Regions from separate parts of the Paenibacillus sp. FSL H7-0714 genome, predicted to be linked through region 3. Evidence: riboswitches for the same ligand, from Rfam matches in the RefSeq annotation. Region 3 holds a riboswitch; each other region holds the start of a gene.
What was found. A riboswitch is a leader RNA that binds a small molecule or an ion and turns the genes downstream of it on or off. The one in region 3 is predicted to bind cyclic di-AMP.
Positions count from the first base shown of each region.

Region 1: another riboswitch for cyclic di-AMP. It lies ahead of NST34_RS17020 (APC family permease); the one in region 3 lies ahead of NST34_RS00545 (C40 family peptidase).
Region 2: another riboswitch for cyclic di-AMP. It lies ahead of NST34_RS26960 (TrkH family potassium uptake protein); the one in region 3 lies ahead of NST34_RS00545 (C40 family peptidase).
Region 4: another riboswitch for cyclic di-AMP. It lies ahead of NST34_RS02670 (hypothetical protein); the one in region 3 lies ahead of NST34_RS00545 (C40 family peptidase).

Region 1 covers NZ_JBBOPT010000001.1:3,867,280-3,870,408, reverse strand. Annotated here, with positions in the region: gene NST34_RS17030 (DsbA family protein) at 1-214, shown strand, start outside; gene NST34_RS17025 (disulfide oxidoreductase) at 211-675, shown strand; cyclic di-AMP (ydaO/yuaA leader) riboswitch at 873-1,031, shown strand; gene NST34_RS17020 (APC family permease) at 1,155-2,972, shown strand.
Region 2 covers NZ_JBBOPT010000001.1:6,010,515-6,013,643, reverse strand. Annotated here, with positions in the region: gene NST34_RS26965 (CPBP family intramembrane glutamic endopeptidase) at 1-650, opposite strand, end outside; cyclic di-AMP (ydaO/yuaA leader) riboswitch at 965-1,146, shown strand; gene NST34_RS26960 (TrkH family potassium uptake protein) at 1,281-2,576, shown strand; gene NST34_RS26955 (potassium channel family protein) at 2,590-3,129, shown strand, end outside.
Region 3 covers NZ_JBBOPT010000001.1:113,330-116,458, forward strand. Annotated here, with positions in the region: gene NST34_RS00535 (GNAT family N-acetyltransferase) at 1-56, opposite strand, end outside; gene NST34_RS00540 (C40 family peptidase) at 312-803, opposite strand; cyclic di-AMP (ydaO/yuaA leader) riboswitch at 809-950, opposite strand; gene NST34_RS00545 (C40 family peptidase) at 1,310-1,738, opposite strand; cyclic di-AMP (ydaO/yuaA leader) riboswitch at 1,792-1,930, opposite strand; gene NST34_RS00550 (hypothetical protein) at 2,145-2,975, opposite strand; gene NST34_RS00555 (M1 family metallopeptidase) at 2,987-3,129, opposite strand, start outside.
Region 4 covers NZ_JBBOPT010000001.1:594,305-597,433, forward strand. Annotated here, with positions in the region: gene NST34_RS02655 (hypothetical protein) at 1-143, shown strand, start outside; gene NST34_RS02660 (hypothetical protein) at 296-655, opposite strand; gene NST34_RS02665 (hypothetical protein) at 788-1,297, opposite strand; gene NST34_RS02670 (hypothetical protein) at 1,314-1,805, opposite strand; cyclic di-AMP (ydaO/yuaA leader) riboswitch at 1,939-2,104, opposite strand; cyclic di-AMP (ydaO/yuaA leader) riboswitch at 2,525-2,714, shown strand; gene NST34_RS02675 (hypothetical protein) at 2,905-3,129, shown strand, end outside.

The sequences.
Region 1 (3,129 bases), 3.8 Mb from region 3:
GAAGTTAGCTATCGATTACGAACTGCTTCGTAAAGATATTAAGGATCGTACGTATGCAGATGAGCTGAATAAGGGTATGCAGTTAGCTAGTGAAGCTGGGGTGACGACTACACCATCCCTTTATATCAATGGAGTAATGACTACGGATCCATTTAACATTGAAGCGATTTCAACTGAAATTAACGACGCCGCAAAAGCTGTGGAGGCAAAGTGACAAAGTTCCTATCTTTTTGCAAGCGTAACTGCCTGTATCTGGCCTGGTTCGTCTCTTTAGTTGCTGTTGCTGGTAGCTTGTATCTGAGCGAAGTATTGAAATATGAACCTTGTAAGCTTTGCTGGTTCCAGCGAATTTTTATGTATCCTCAGTTATTCCTCTTGGGAATTGCAACCTTTCGAGGGGATAAAAGGATTATCCCATATGTACTTCCACTAAGCTTGATTGGTGGCAGTATCTCGATCTATCATTATGCGGAGCAGAAGATTCCTGCGTTAAGTAAAGTGCTTCCTTGTACAATTGGTGTTCCTTGTAATAAGGATTACTTGAACTTTTTTGGATTCATTACGATTCCTTTCCTTGCATTAATCGCTTTTGCTTTAATTAGCATTTTACTTTGGTACGGACGCAAGGAAGAAGAAGTGATGGAGTTAGATACAGAGGAAAGTTTAGGATTTTGATTTTTTAATTTTAAAGGATCCGAAAAAATGTGAAAAGTGATTAAAAACACGATCCAGAGGGATAATTGAAGAGAATGAAAGAGAGCATCCAATAAGACGCTGTATTTGCGCTTACTGGATGTTTTTTCATTCTTTTTTCATTTTTTTCAACGCTTTACTGTATACGCTTTGTAGACTAATATTAGACCTTGTGAGAAGTTGAATATGCGCTGAATTTTCTTAGGAAAAACGGGGGAACCAAACTTGGCATATGTGCCAATGGGGTGAATCGGAATGGGTCGATTAGACTTATACCGTAGGGCTAAACCACAGCCCGAATCCGCCAGCTAACCTCGTAAGCAAAGGTGGGATAATGACCATGCATAGCATGCGGATCATTTCCGTATGCTATTTTTAGTGTCTGCATTTATGAAATCCACCAATGAAAACAGCGCGCGGAAATTCCGTTTCAGCTCCCAAAGAAAGGAACTGTATCCACCATGGTAAGCAAGGTAAAACGACTATTGATCGGGCGTCCGATGAAGTCGAACGAACTCGATCATGAAAAGTTATCCAAGGTTAAAGCACTGGCTGTCCTGTCTTCTGATGCGCTCTCGTCTGTAGCCTACGGAACGGAACAAATTTTGATTGTACTGGTGGCTGCGGGGTTTACTGCCATCTGGTATTCCCTGCCAATTGCATTAGCCGTATTGGGCCTGCTGGCCATCCTGATTTTATCCTATCGGCAGACGATTTACGCTTATCCTCAGGGAGGCGGAGCTTACATCGTTGCCAAGAGTAATCTTGGTGTTCCGACAGGGCTCTTAGCAGGAGGGTCTTTGTTAGTGGATTACATTCTGACCGTAGCTGTTAGTGCGTCGGCAGGGACGGATGCGATCACATCGGCTTTTCCAAGTCTTCATAATCACACCGTTCTTATTGCAGTATCAGTTATTATTTTACTTACTTTGATTAATCTTCGCGGAGTTACAGAATCAGCTTCATTCATCGCAATCCCAGTGTATTTGTTTGTAGTGTCGATTGTAGTGTTGATTATCTCCGGTATTATTAAATATGCAGCAGGTGGCGTACATGCGAATGTCCCTGAAATTGGCTCTGCTGTTTCTAATGTTAGTTTGTTTCTACTATTAAAAGCCTTCAGTTCTGGCTGTTCGGCACTTACGGGTGTAGAGGCTGTATCTAATGCCATTCCAAACTTTAAAGCACCAGCTGAAAAGAACGCAGCCAAGACCTTAATGGTTATGGGGGTTATACTTGGATTTATGTTTACAGGTATCACACTACTGGCGTATTGGTACGGCATAGTGCCTGATGAAAAGGCAACGGTTGTTTCACAGATCGCTGAATCGACCTTTGGCCGCGGAACCTTATATTTTTTCATTCAAGGTATCACAGCAGTAATTTTGTTCTTGGCAGCTAATACAGCTTACTCAGCGTTCCCGCTGCTCGCATTTATGTTTGCAAAAGATAAATATATGCCACATGCTTTTATGGTTCGTGGAGACCGTCTAGGTTTCTCTAATGGTATTATTTTTCTAGGTGTTCTGTCTGCTGTGCTTGTAGCTGCATTCCACGGAAATACAGAAAGCTTGATTCCACTTTATGCGGTTGGTGTATTCATTCCTTTCACATTGTCACAGCTAGGAATGATGGTTCATTGGTTTAAAACAAAACCAGCGGGATGGAAAAAAAGATTTGTTGTAAATACCATCGGTATGCTGACTACATTGACGATTACGCTTATTTTTATCATCACTAAATTCTCAAGCGTATGGATGGCTTTCATTTTCTTACCTGCTGTAATGTTCGTGTTCCACCGGATTCACAAGCACTATTTGAACACTGCAGATCAGCTTCGTATATGCCCGAGTACAGATAAACCTTTGATTAAAGGCAGTACGGTTGTTGTTCCTGTTGCGGGTGTAACACGTGCTGTACTACATTCCATCAGCTATGCCAAGTCTCTAACGGATAATGTTGTAGCCGTGTATGTTGGCTTTGATGAAGAGGACATTCAAAAAATGGAGCAACGGTGGGAGGAATGGAATCCGGGTGTACGCCTGATTGTACTTCGTTCCAGATATCGCAGTATTATTCGTCCGTTAGTGAAATTTATTGATACAGTGGAGTGGAAGACCGCAGCGACGGATCATATCACGATTCTGATTCCACAGTTTATAACTAAGCATTGGTGGCAAGCTGTACTTCATAATCAGACCAGCTTTTTAATCCGTTCGTATCTAATGAATTCAAAAGATGTTGTAGTTGCGACTGTCCCATATCATTTGAATAAATAATGGATCATTAAGGAGAGGCTATATCCGGAACGTTCGGAATATAGCCTTTTTTTGTATTTTTGAGAAGGAAATTATTACAAATCCACAAAATTTAAAATTTATATGTTGACATAGAGAATGAGAATCAATATCATTTAAAAGTGAGACTGAGGTAGTC
Region 2 (3,129 bases), 5.9 Mb from region 3:
AGTAAGGATTCGCCGATCTGAACGGAACGATCTGTATACACGAGCCCGTAGTTTCCCGTATTCGATTCAATTTGTAGCTTGGCGGGATTTACATCCCATTCCTGAAGCCAGGGACGGGCAAGATTTTCTTTTTGTGCAAGTGATAAGGTAGTACCCTTGTCCTCTTCTTTTGCACTGGTGGATACATTGTTTGGTAATCCGGTACCTGATCCTTCTGCACCTTGTGTGAAAGCGACAACTGCACCAGTATACATATTGAGGTCAACAGAGATCAGTGGCTCTTGTTCCGCTGAAGGACTAAGTGTTACACGAAAGATGTCAAAAGGATATCGTTGATCCAATTTCTTTTTTGTATAGTCCTCCAAAAGCTTCTCGCGGGACATATAACCATAAAAGGAAGAGTCCGTATCGTACAGTACATTCCACTGATCGGTTGGTGCTTTGGTGTAGTTCAGCTTTTGTTCTGCGAATGATATGGCTTTGTCGCGGGCTTCCGCCTTACTGATGACAGTAGTATCTTCCCCAGCAGGGCTATTTAGCACCGAGGGAGCAATCTGAAACATAATAAATAGAATAAGACCGATAATGCCCGAGATGATGAGCCTCATGGAGAGGGCACGTTGCTGTAAGGGCTGGCCAACGGGATTCATGTAACGCCTCCTTGTAAACTGACAATGTTATGTTCCATTATAGTATTAGTGCCATGATAGTTACAAAAATCATCGTATATTCTTTTTATGGGTAATAGAGATATTATAGAATAGGTAGCTGAATATATACCATGAATTTAAGGTGATTATTTCTTCATTTTTCATGAAAATCGATGCAATTGCAGGGAAAACACGGAAAAGTGATGAGAAAAGGCACTCTTAGTGGTACATCCTCTCCAAACCGCATTTTTCATATGAATCACCATTAATAGTGTCTTTGTGATTTATCGAAATAACATATATAATTTGTATGCAATTGTATATAGCCGAATTTCAGGTGAAAACGGGGGAACCATAAGAAGTAATGAAAAGATGAGTATACGCCATAGGCGTTGTCTTTATTCATCAGGGGTGAATTTCGTTCTAGGAACGAATAGGGCAGCCTGCACAGTCCGAATCCGTCAGCTAACCTCGTAGGCTAATTTACTGCAGGAACCAAGGGTAGCATTGGTTTTCCAGTGCTTTTTTTGTTGGAATTCTTTAAATTTTGATAAGAGGGTGAGCGTAGTGGCTTCACAGTTTCGCAGGGTTTCTGAATCAAAGTTCCTGAAGCTCTCTCCGCCTCAGATTATGGTGCTTGGTTTTGCATCGATCATTCTGATTGGAGCCTTGCTGCTTATGCTTCCCATTTCAAGTACCAGCGGGAATGCTGTTAGTTTTATTGATGCGTTGTTTACTGCAACATCTGCCACCTGTGTGACAGGACTTGTGGTGCTGGACACCGGGACGACATTCACCATTTTTGGGAAAACCGTAATTATGGTGCTTATCCAGGTTGGTGGCTTAGGGTTTATGACAATGGCGACCTTATTTGCCATGATGATGAAACGCAAAATTTCCTTGCGGGACAGACTGATCCTTCAGGAAGCAATGAACCAAGGCTCTATGGAGGGGATTGTTCGACTGATCCGGAGAGTACTTATTTATTCCTTGGTCATCGAAGGCTGTGCAGCGGTGCTTCTGTCCATACGCTGGGCGTTTGATATGCCACTGGGAAAGGCCATTTATTTTGGAATATTTCATGCGGTGTCTATGTTTAATAATGCTGGATTTGATATTTTCGGGGATTTCCGGAGTTTAACCGATTATGTATATGACCCGCTAGTGAACATCGTGGTGATGTTTCTGATTGTCTCTGGCGGTATTGGTTTTATTGTCATGTCGGATCTGGTGGAGTTTCGTGTCAAACGTAAATTATCTTTGCATAGCAAAGTTGTACTCTCCACCACTGCAGGGCTTATTCTTATCGGCGCTTTGGTTATTTTTATATTTGAATTTACGAATCAGCGCACACTGGGGAATTTAAATTTCGGCGGCAAAATATTATCGGCATTCTTTCAGTCGGTATCGCCCCGAACCGCTGGCGCCAATACGGTGGATATTGCCGGACTGCGGCAAGCCTCGCAGTTCTTTATGGTTATTCTTATGTTTATTGGTGCATCTCCTGGATCAACAGGTGGCGGGGTTAAGACAACAACCTTTACGATTATGATTGGTGCAGTAATCGCGATGCTGCGCGGACGTGAAGATGTTGTACTGTTCCGTTACCGATTGGCGCAAGAGCGTATCTATAAAGCGTTGACGCTAACATTACTCGCTTTGCTATTGGTCCTCACGGTGTCGATGTTACTGTCCACAACAGAGGATAGTAATTTCTTAGCGATATTATTTGAGACGACCTCAGCTTTTGCCACGGTGGGACTAACCATGGGCCTGACACCTGAACTTTCTATCTTCGGCAAGATTCTGATCTGTCTGACGATGTTTGCGGGTCGGCTAGGTCCATTGACATTAGTGTATGCGCTTGGACCAAAACAGGGTAAACCATTGTATAAGCACCCAGAAGGTAAAATAATTATTGGATAGGAGTTAATCCGAAATGAAAGCACAGCAATTTGTAGTAATCGGTTTAGGCCGCTTTGGCTCAAGCCTTGCACTTGAGCTGATGGAAATGGGCTACGAGGTGCTCGGTATTGATCACCATGAGGAGCGTGTGGAGGAAATGAGCGATCACCTGACGCATGCGGTAGTGGCTGATGCTACAGATGAAGGAATTATGCGCTCGCTCGGCGTACGGAACTTTGACTGTGGGATTGTAGCGATTGGCGACAATATGGAACGAAGTATTCTGGCGGCGATTTTGTTAAAAGAGATTGGAGTCAAGCAAGTAGTAGCCAAGGCGATCTCGATCCTTCATGGTCGTGCGTTGTCCAGGCTGGGCGTGGACCGGGTTATTTTTCCGGAGCGGGATATGGGCATTCGTGTGGCACATCAGCTCGTGACACCCAATTTGCTGGATTATATTGAACTGTCCAAGGATTATAAAATCGTCGAGCTAACCGTTCCGTCTTGCATGAACGGGAAAAGCTTGTCAGATTTAAATACAAGAGCGAAATATGGCTGCAGTATTGTTGCCCTG
Region 3 (3,129 bases):
TCCGCGTGACTGGTCTCCATAGGCGCTACATGAAAAGTAACAGAGGGATTTATCATAAGGTCAAGGACCTCCTTTCACGGGGGGACTTAAAATGTCTTATATTTCTAGCTTAAAATACTTATGGTCCTTATAAGGATATCGAAGGCGTTTATGCTTGTAACTAATTATATACAAAAAGAGGCATGGTCGACTCAGAAATTTATGAGGATTATTGTTTTACAAATTCTGAGAGGGGTAAATACTAAATAAGACAAAAAACAAGCTCTTCCCCAAGAATCAACATCTTGGAAAAGAGCCTATGTACGATTTACTTATTGAACATCATCATTATCTTCTGTCTCAGAAGCAACAGAATGATAAGCATCCGTGCTCATAATTCGTTTAGCACCGATGTAGCGTTTCACGTAGTAGCTATCACTCAGGGAGCTAATTGTTACACCGCGTGAGGTAGATGCGTGTGCAAACTTGCCTTCACCGACATAAATACCGACATGGGAGACACCCTTACCACTTGTATTGAAGAATACAAGATCTCCAGATCTTAAATCATCTTGGGAGATAGCAGTACCCATTTGATACTGGGAACCTGATTGGTGTGGTAGGTTTATACCAATTTTATCAAATACATACATTGTAAATCCGGAGCAATCAAATCCATTTGTGGAGATGCCGCCGGATACGTACTTAGTTCCGATGGTCTTGTCGATCACTTTATCCATTTTGGAATCCGCGAAAGCGCTTCCTGCTCCGATGGTGAAAATAATGGAAAAGCTAAGTACTGCTGCTGCTAGCTTCTTCTTCAAAAGTTTATACCCCTTCCGGATGCCTACGAGGTTAGCTTAAGGGTTCGGTTGAAGGTCCCCTATGACCCCTCTAAAAATGGAGGTCAATTCACCCAAAGTTGGTTCCCCCGTTTTCCTAATAGTTAGGAAACTCGGCTAATACTGTTGATTAGGAATAGCTTGTAATCAATACATGACAAAACCTTTGTAAATAACAACTTAATGATTACAAAAATGTTACTAAAATCTTACTGCAGTTATTGTAACAAACAGAGTGCCGCTTGGCAATCGTTTTTAACATAATCATGCAGAAAAATTCGTTTTTTTAAAGACAAAATGCATATGTAAGCGATAATATTAAACTAATTTTTATATTTATTGAAATTTTTATCAAATAAAAGTGTTTAAAGTCCGTTCTAGAGGTGTAAAGAATATAATAAGGCAAAAGAAAACCTGGATTCGATTAAGTCAATAATCAAACCCAGGTCTATATAATGTAATTGTGAGGTTATAGTTGTGGGGAAGTATTAATCGTAGGCTATAGCTTGATATGAGGAAGTACTCATTACTCTTTTAGCACCAACGTAGCGATTGGCCCAGTAGGACTGGCTAAGTGAAGTGATGGTCACGCCATATGAAGATGATGATTGTGCGAATTTTCCGTTTCCAACATAAATGCCGACATGGGATACGCCGTTGCCCAATGTGTTAAAGAAAACTAGGTCACCTGAACGCAATTTGCTTTTGGCTACAGGAGTTCCGACATTATATTGAGCTTTTGAAGTACGGGGCAAAGAAAGACCCACCTTCTTGAATACATACGTAGTAAATCCAGAACAGTCAAACCCGGCAGTGCTAGTGCCTCCGGTTTTATAGGCAACTCCAATTGTCTTTGAAATAACACTGTCCATCTTAGAATCTGCAAAGGCACTTCCTCCACCAATAGAGAACGCCATCACAAGTCCTAGCGCCGCAGCGACGCATGCTTTTCTTAAATTCTTCAAAAAAATTGTACCCCTTCCAATGCCTGTGAGGTTAGCTTAAGGATTCGGTAGAAGGTTCCCCTATGATCACTGCAAAGCGAGATCAATTCACCCAAAATATGGTTCCCCCACTTCCCGGTGCAAGGAATTCGGCGTTTTATGCACCAGATAGTGACTTATCGACATGACTACGACAAATACATGAAGTTATGTAGAAATCGTTTCAAATGATTACAAACTTGTTACCAATGGAACAGGACTTATTGTAACAAAGTCTTTACGATTTTGCAAATCCTCATAATTTGTCTATAACGCGAAAGAGTCCCAGCTCCTGATTCAGGAACCGGGACTCTTATATTATGTTCTGTAATGCTTCAAATTATTGTGGAAATGCTTTACTGTGCCATAGATGATATTGAGCTGAAATTCCCCACATTTTGAAGAGTGTTGAGGGCAGTGATGAAAGTTGACGAATAAGAAGTGCTGGTAGGCCAGGACAGAAGATACCCGTTAGTCCGCACACTAGCAAAAGGATCAGGCCTGCTGCACCAAGTATGATTGAAATTCCTATTGCCGGAATCAGCGACTTCAAGCAAATGAATAAGGAGGAGAACATCCCCGTGCCGCTGGTATAACCAAACTGCATATATAGAAGGAACAGGCGCACGATAAAGATGTATATAAGCCATGCCAATACGTATGGAACTAAATGAAGTAACAAAGAGTAGTTCAGAAAGGAGGACAAGAATAGCCCGTACATTTTTGGAGCAAGCCAGTATAACGGAAGTAGAGCCAGCACCCATTCGATTAGACTGAAGATAAACACTGGAAATCCATAAAGCTTCATACCGGGAAAAAAGAACAGGCCACGCTCTCCTTTTCGCTCCTGATGGAGTTCATGCAGTAATCCTGCCCTTATGAAGGGGGAGAGTAGCAGTCGTAAGACAACAAGTCCTAGGAACATCCATAACCAAGTACGTATCGCAGGATCTGTGTTCAAGCTGAACTGCCCTTCGACATAATAGAGTAGTCTGCCCATTCCGCTGCCTCCAGCGTCTTTATCTGGATAACGTAGTAGAATTGGAACGATAGCAGATCGGATGAAGCCGTACATAAAGTAGCCCCAGAGCAGTCGGTAGATGAAGAGCAGAATCAGAATATAAAATTGCTCCTTCATGCTTTGCCAGCCGCGGGTTATCGATGTTCTCACAATCATTCACCTCACCAGACAAGAGTTCCGAGCACGGTTTCAACTAGTTTAGTTACACTTAATGTCCAGCGGGAGAGCGTTTTGGGCTCTATTTCCGCCAGTCTGAAGTTATTAAGATGTTTGTTTTCTAACAGAATGGTATGCTCAGGATCAA
Region 4 (3,129 bases), 480 kb from region 3:
CTCTGGCTACGGTTAGTAGAATGCTCCATTCAGATGGATCCGCTGTTATGGATTTCACTCAAGGTGTATTGACTGGTATTGCCATGGTAGGGATGATTGCGGGATTGTGGATGTACGGTAAGGCGCGTAAGAGTAAAGCGTAATAGTAGGAAATAAGGAAGCCGCGGCAGATGCCGTGGCTTTTTTCTTTTTTGAGTACGTATCGTAAAAGTTATTTGGAAGATAGTTGCGGACTCCAGGGCTCCTGAGTCCAATATATCCTCCGTACACTCAAATGTCGTTTCCTTTTGAGGGATTAGACAACGGATAGATTACCACTAGGCAGCAAATCCTCTGGAGCAGTCAGTTGCTCCCGCACACGCCTAAGCTGCGCTTTTAGTACAGGAACACTCTTTTGCAGGATGATGCTTATTTGAGGTAAAGATAGCTTTAGGCCATACCACATCGTTTTTATAAGCTGTTCCTCCCAAGGCAATGCCTTGGCAGACAGGAGAGACCGGCATGCGTAATAATCGGCGCATTGTCGGATACAAGAGCGGTAAGCTTCGATAGAGAATAGCTGGCTGTCAAAGCTTTTTTGACGGAATATTTTATGAAGCTCTTTAAAAGTACGGATAGTAACCTTCTCGGCTTCTGCTGATTGTTGTAACAACATGGAACTGAGCGTATAGATATCATTCGTACACTTTTGAACACACTCTGCAAATATAGTTCTACGGGGGGATTCGGCAGGTAAGGGGTCAGGCATGATAAACACGATCCTTTCAGAATGGGTTATGGGATGAACCTATAGTATAGAAAAGTAAGAAATGGATTTGTTGATAAGCTCGGCGGTATCAGGTTCTGGATAACTATGTTTTTGAAGCGCAACACTGGATGGTTTATAATATAGCCGCCCTCCTTTGGAATCTCTCCCACCAGCGACAGCTCTGTACAGACGACCTTGCTCAATGTGCCCTGCCAAGGATTTACCCTGCAGCTTGGCTCTTAAATCCTGTAAAGCACCTTGCACTAGCTCAAACTGAGTCTGATCCCACTCTGAACCATGGGTACGTACTTTATCTATCGCTTCCTCTAGCCGGCAATGATATATCATTCTGAGAAAAGAACTCCATTTAATAAGGTCGAAAGTTTTGGTATTGGCAGAGATAAGACATGCCCCCCAGCTGCTACCTCCTTTACAGGTAAGTTTCAGGATGCCATAACGGCTACCTTGATCAGCCTCCATTCCATAGTGAATAGGCTCAGGTGAATCAAAGACGAATACTTCTATGCGAGATAGTCTTCGCTGGTCCATGACAGGTTTCTCCTCCTTAGGTTTCCAAAAGCTTAAGATCTACATGGTGAATGTCGTTAGCCTTCTCTATACAGGCGAGCATTTCAGCTTCATTCTCACAGACTGCGGCATGCTCCAGCCATAGTCGGAATTTCTGTTTGCGTATAACGGATAAATGTAAGGGGAAGGTGTTGCGAGATCTCATTACGTACCAACCGACTGCAACGTCTTTCCACGGTTCCTTAAAAGCGGTGAGCCACGGAAAACGTTGGTGTGCTGACCAATCCTGCAGCTGTTGCTTTTCTCGGATATTTTTATATATTTCGTATATAATTGTTCGGTCCATACAGTATTCACAGGTAGATGGGCTGCTGAAATGGCGAAGTGATTCAATCTGCTTCTGACCAAAAGCATAGCCGACAATAGTTCTGTGATGATCCTCTTCGAACCACAACGCTCCAAAGCAAACATAATTTAGACTTATCGGCTCAAGTAGCCCTTGCTGAGTTCCCCAATAATAGTGTTTCATTCCTTTCACCCCGTCCAGCATGCTATCACCCTATAGATTCAGGTAACGCAAAAACCGCAGCAAGAGGAGGACCTCTGCTGCGGTTTTGGAATACAGGTATACACATACCTGTGCCAAAGCGTGGCGGATCAAGGGTCTCTCTCTTTACGCTTACGAGGTTAGCTGTCGGATTCGGACGGTGAGAGTCGCCCTACCTATGTGAGACTTGAACAGTCTCCTTCGGATTCACCCCAAGTAGGCCATGTGGCCTGATGGTTCCCCCGTTCCCTGCAAATACAGGAACTCAGCGTTGAATGTATTTTGTGAAATAGATTCAACCCGAATCATACTCTTTTCAAGGTGTTTCTGTAAAAACAGAAAGTGTTCTTTTGAGCGCGATTTAAACCAAATCCTGCCTACTACGACGGAAAAGGGAACCAAATAGGTATTTATTGCGAGTTATCGGGCTTCTTCCTCGCTTAATCTCGACTTCTTGTTTTCTTACCTATAAAGGCGATTTTTTGAGATTTCTACATTTGTGGTGAATAAAATCACATGGTATGCCCGCTTTTCGCTAATGGATTAAAACTCGAGTAAACAAGAGATATAGAGAGATTGGATATCAAGTAAGCGCTATCCAACGCGAAAATAGTTTTTAATTTGCATTATTTTGGCATCAATCAGGTTTTACAATTCTTCCTGCATAAGGGTATGATTACTCCTGTTTCAACAACAATCGAATATTTGATCCGCTTAATTTCCGATAAGGAAAGCGGGGGAACCAACAATCGGCAGACGATGTGAGAGTCGGAAGCCGGTTATGGGGTGAATCCTGTAGAAGATGCGAGTGAGCTCGCATCTATACAGGTAGGGCGACTCTCACCGCCCGAATCCGACAGCTAACCTCGTAAGCGTATGGAGAGAGGATGAGTGCAATGTGACCGCTAGCGAGCCACAGAGGAGAATCCTTTGTGGCTTTTTGCTGTGCTTTTTTAAGCAAAGCATTTATGGAAAACCTCACGAAGAGGTCGTTATATTCATCATTAGCGGTAGCTTTTCTTTCAAGATCAGGGTGATCAAGCTCTGATCTTACAAGCAAAGCATTTGAGGAGAATAAGAGATGACAGATCAGAATGAATATGTACTGGTATGTGCGCCAACGAAGGCAGGCGAACATTTTATTAAGCTTCTAAAATTCAGAGGCATTAAGATGGCCGGATTGACCAACAACTTGCCTGAGAAGGCCCTACTCGAAGAGATGGGGATTGAACAAGTCGTTCTAGTTGATACCCGCCATCAGAATACTTGGTTTCGCCCGCCGTTCCCGGTAGGACGGGTATATCTG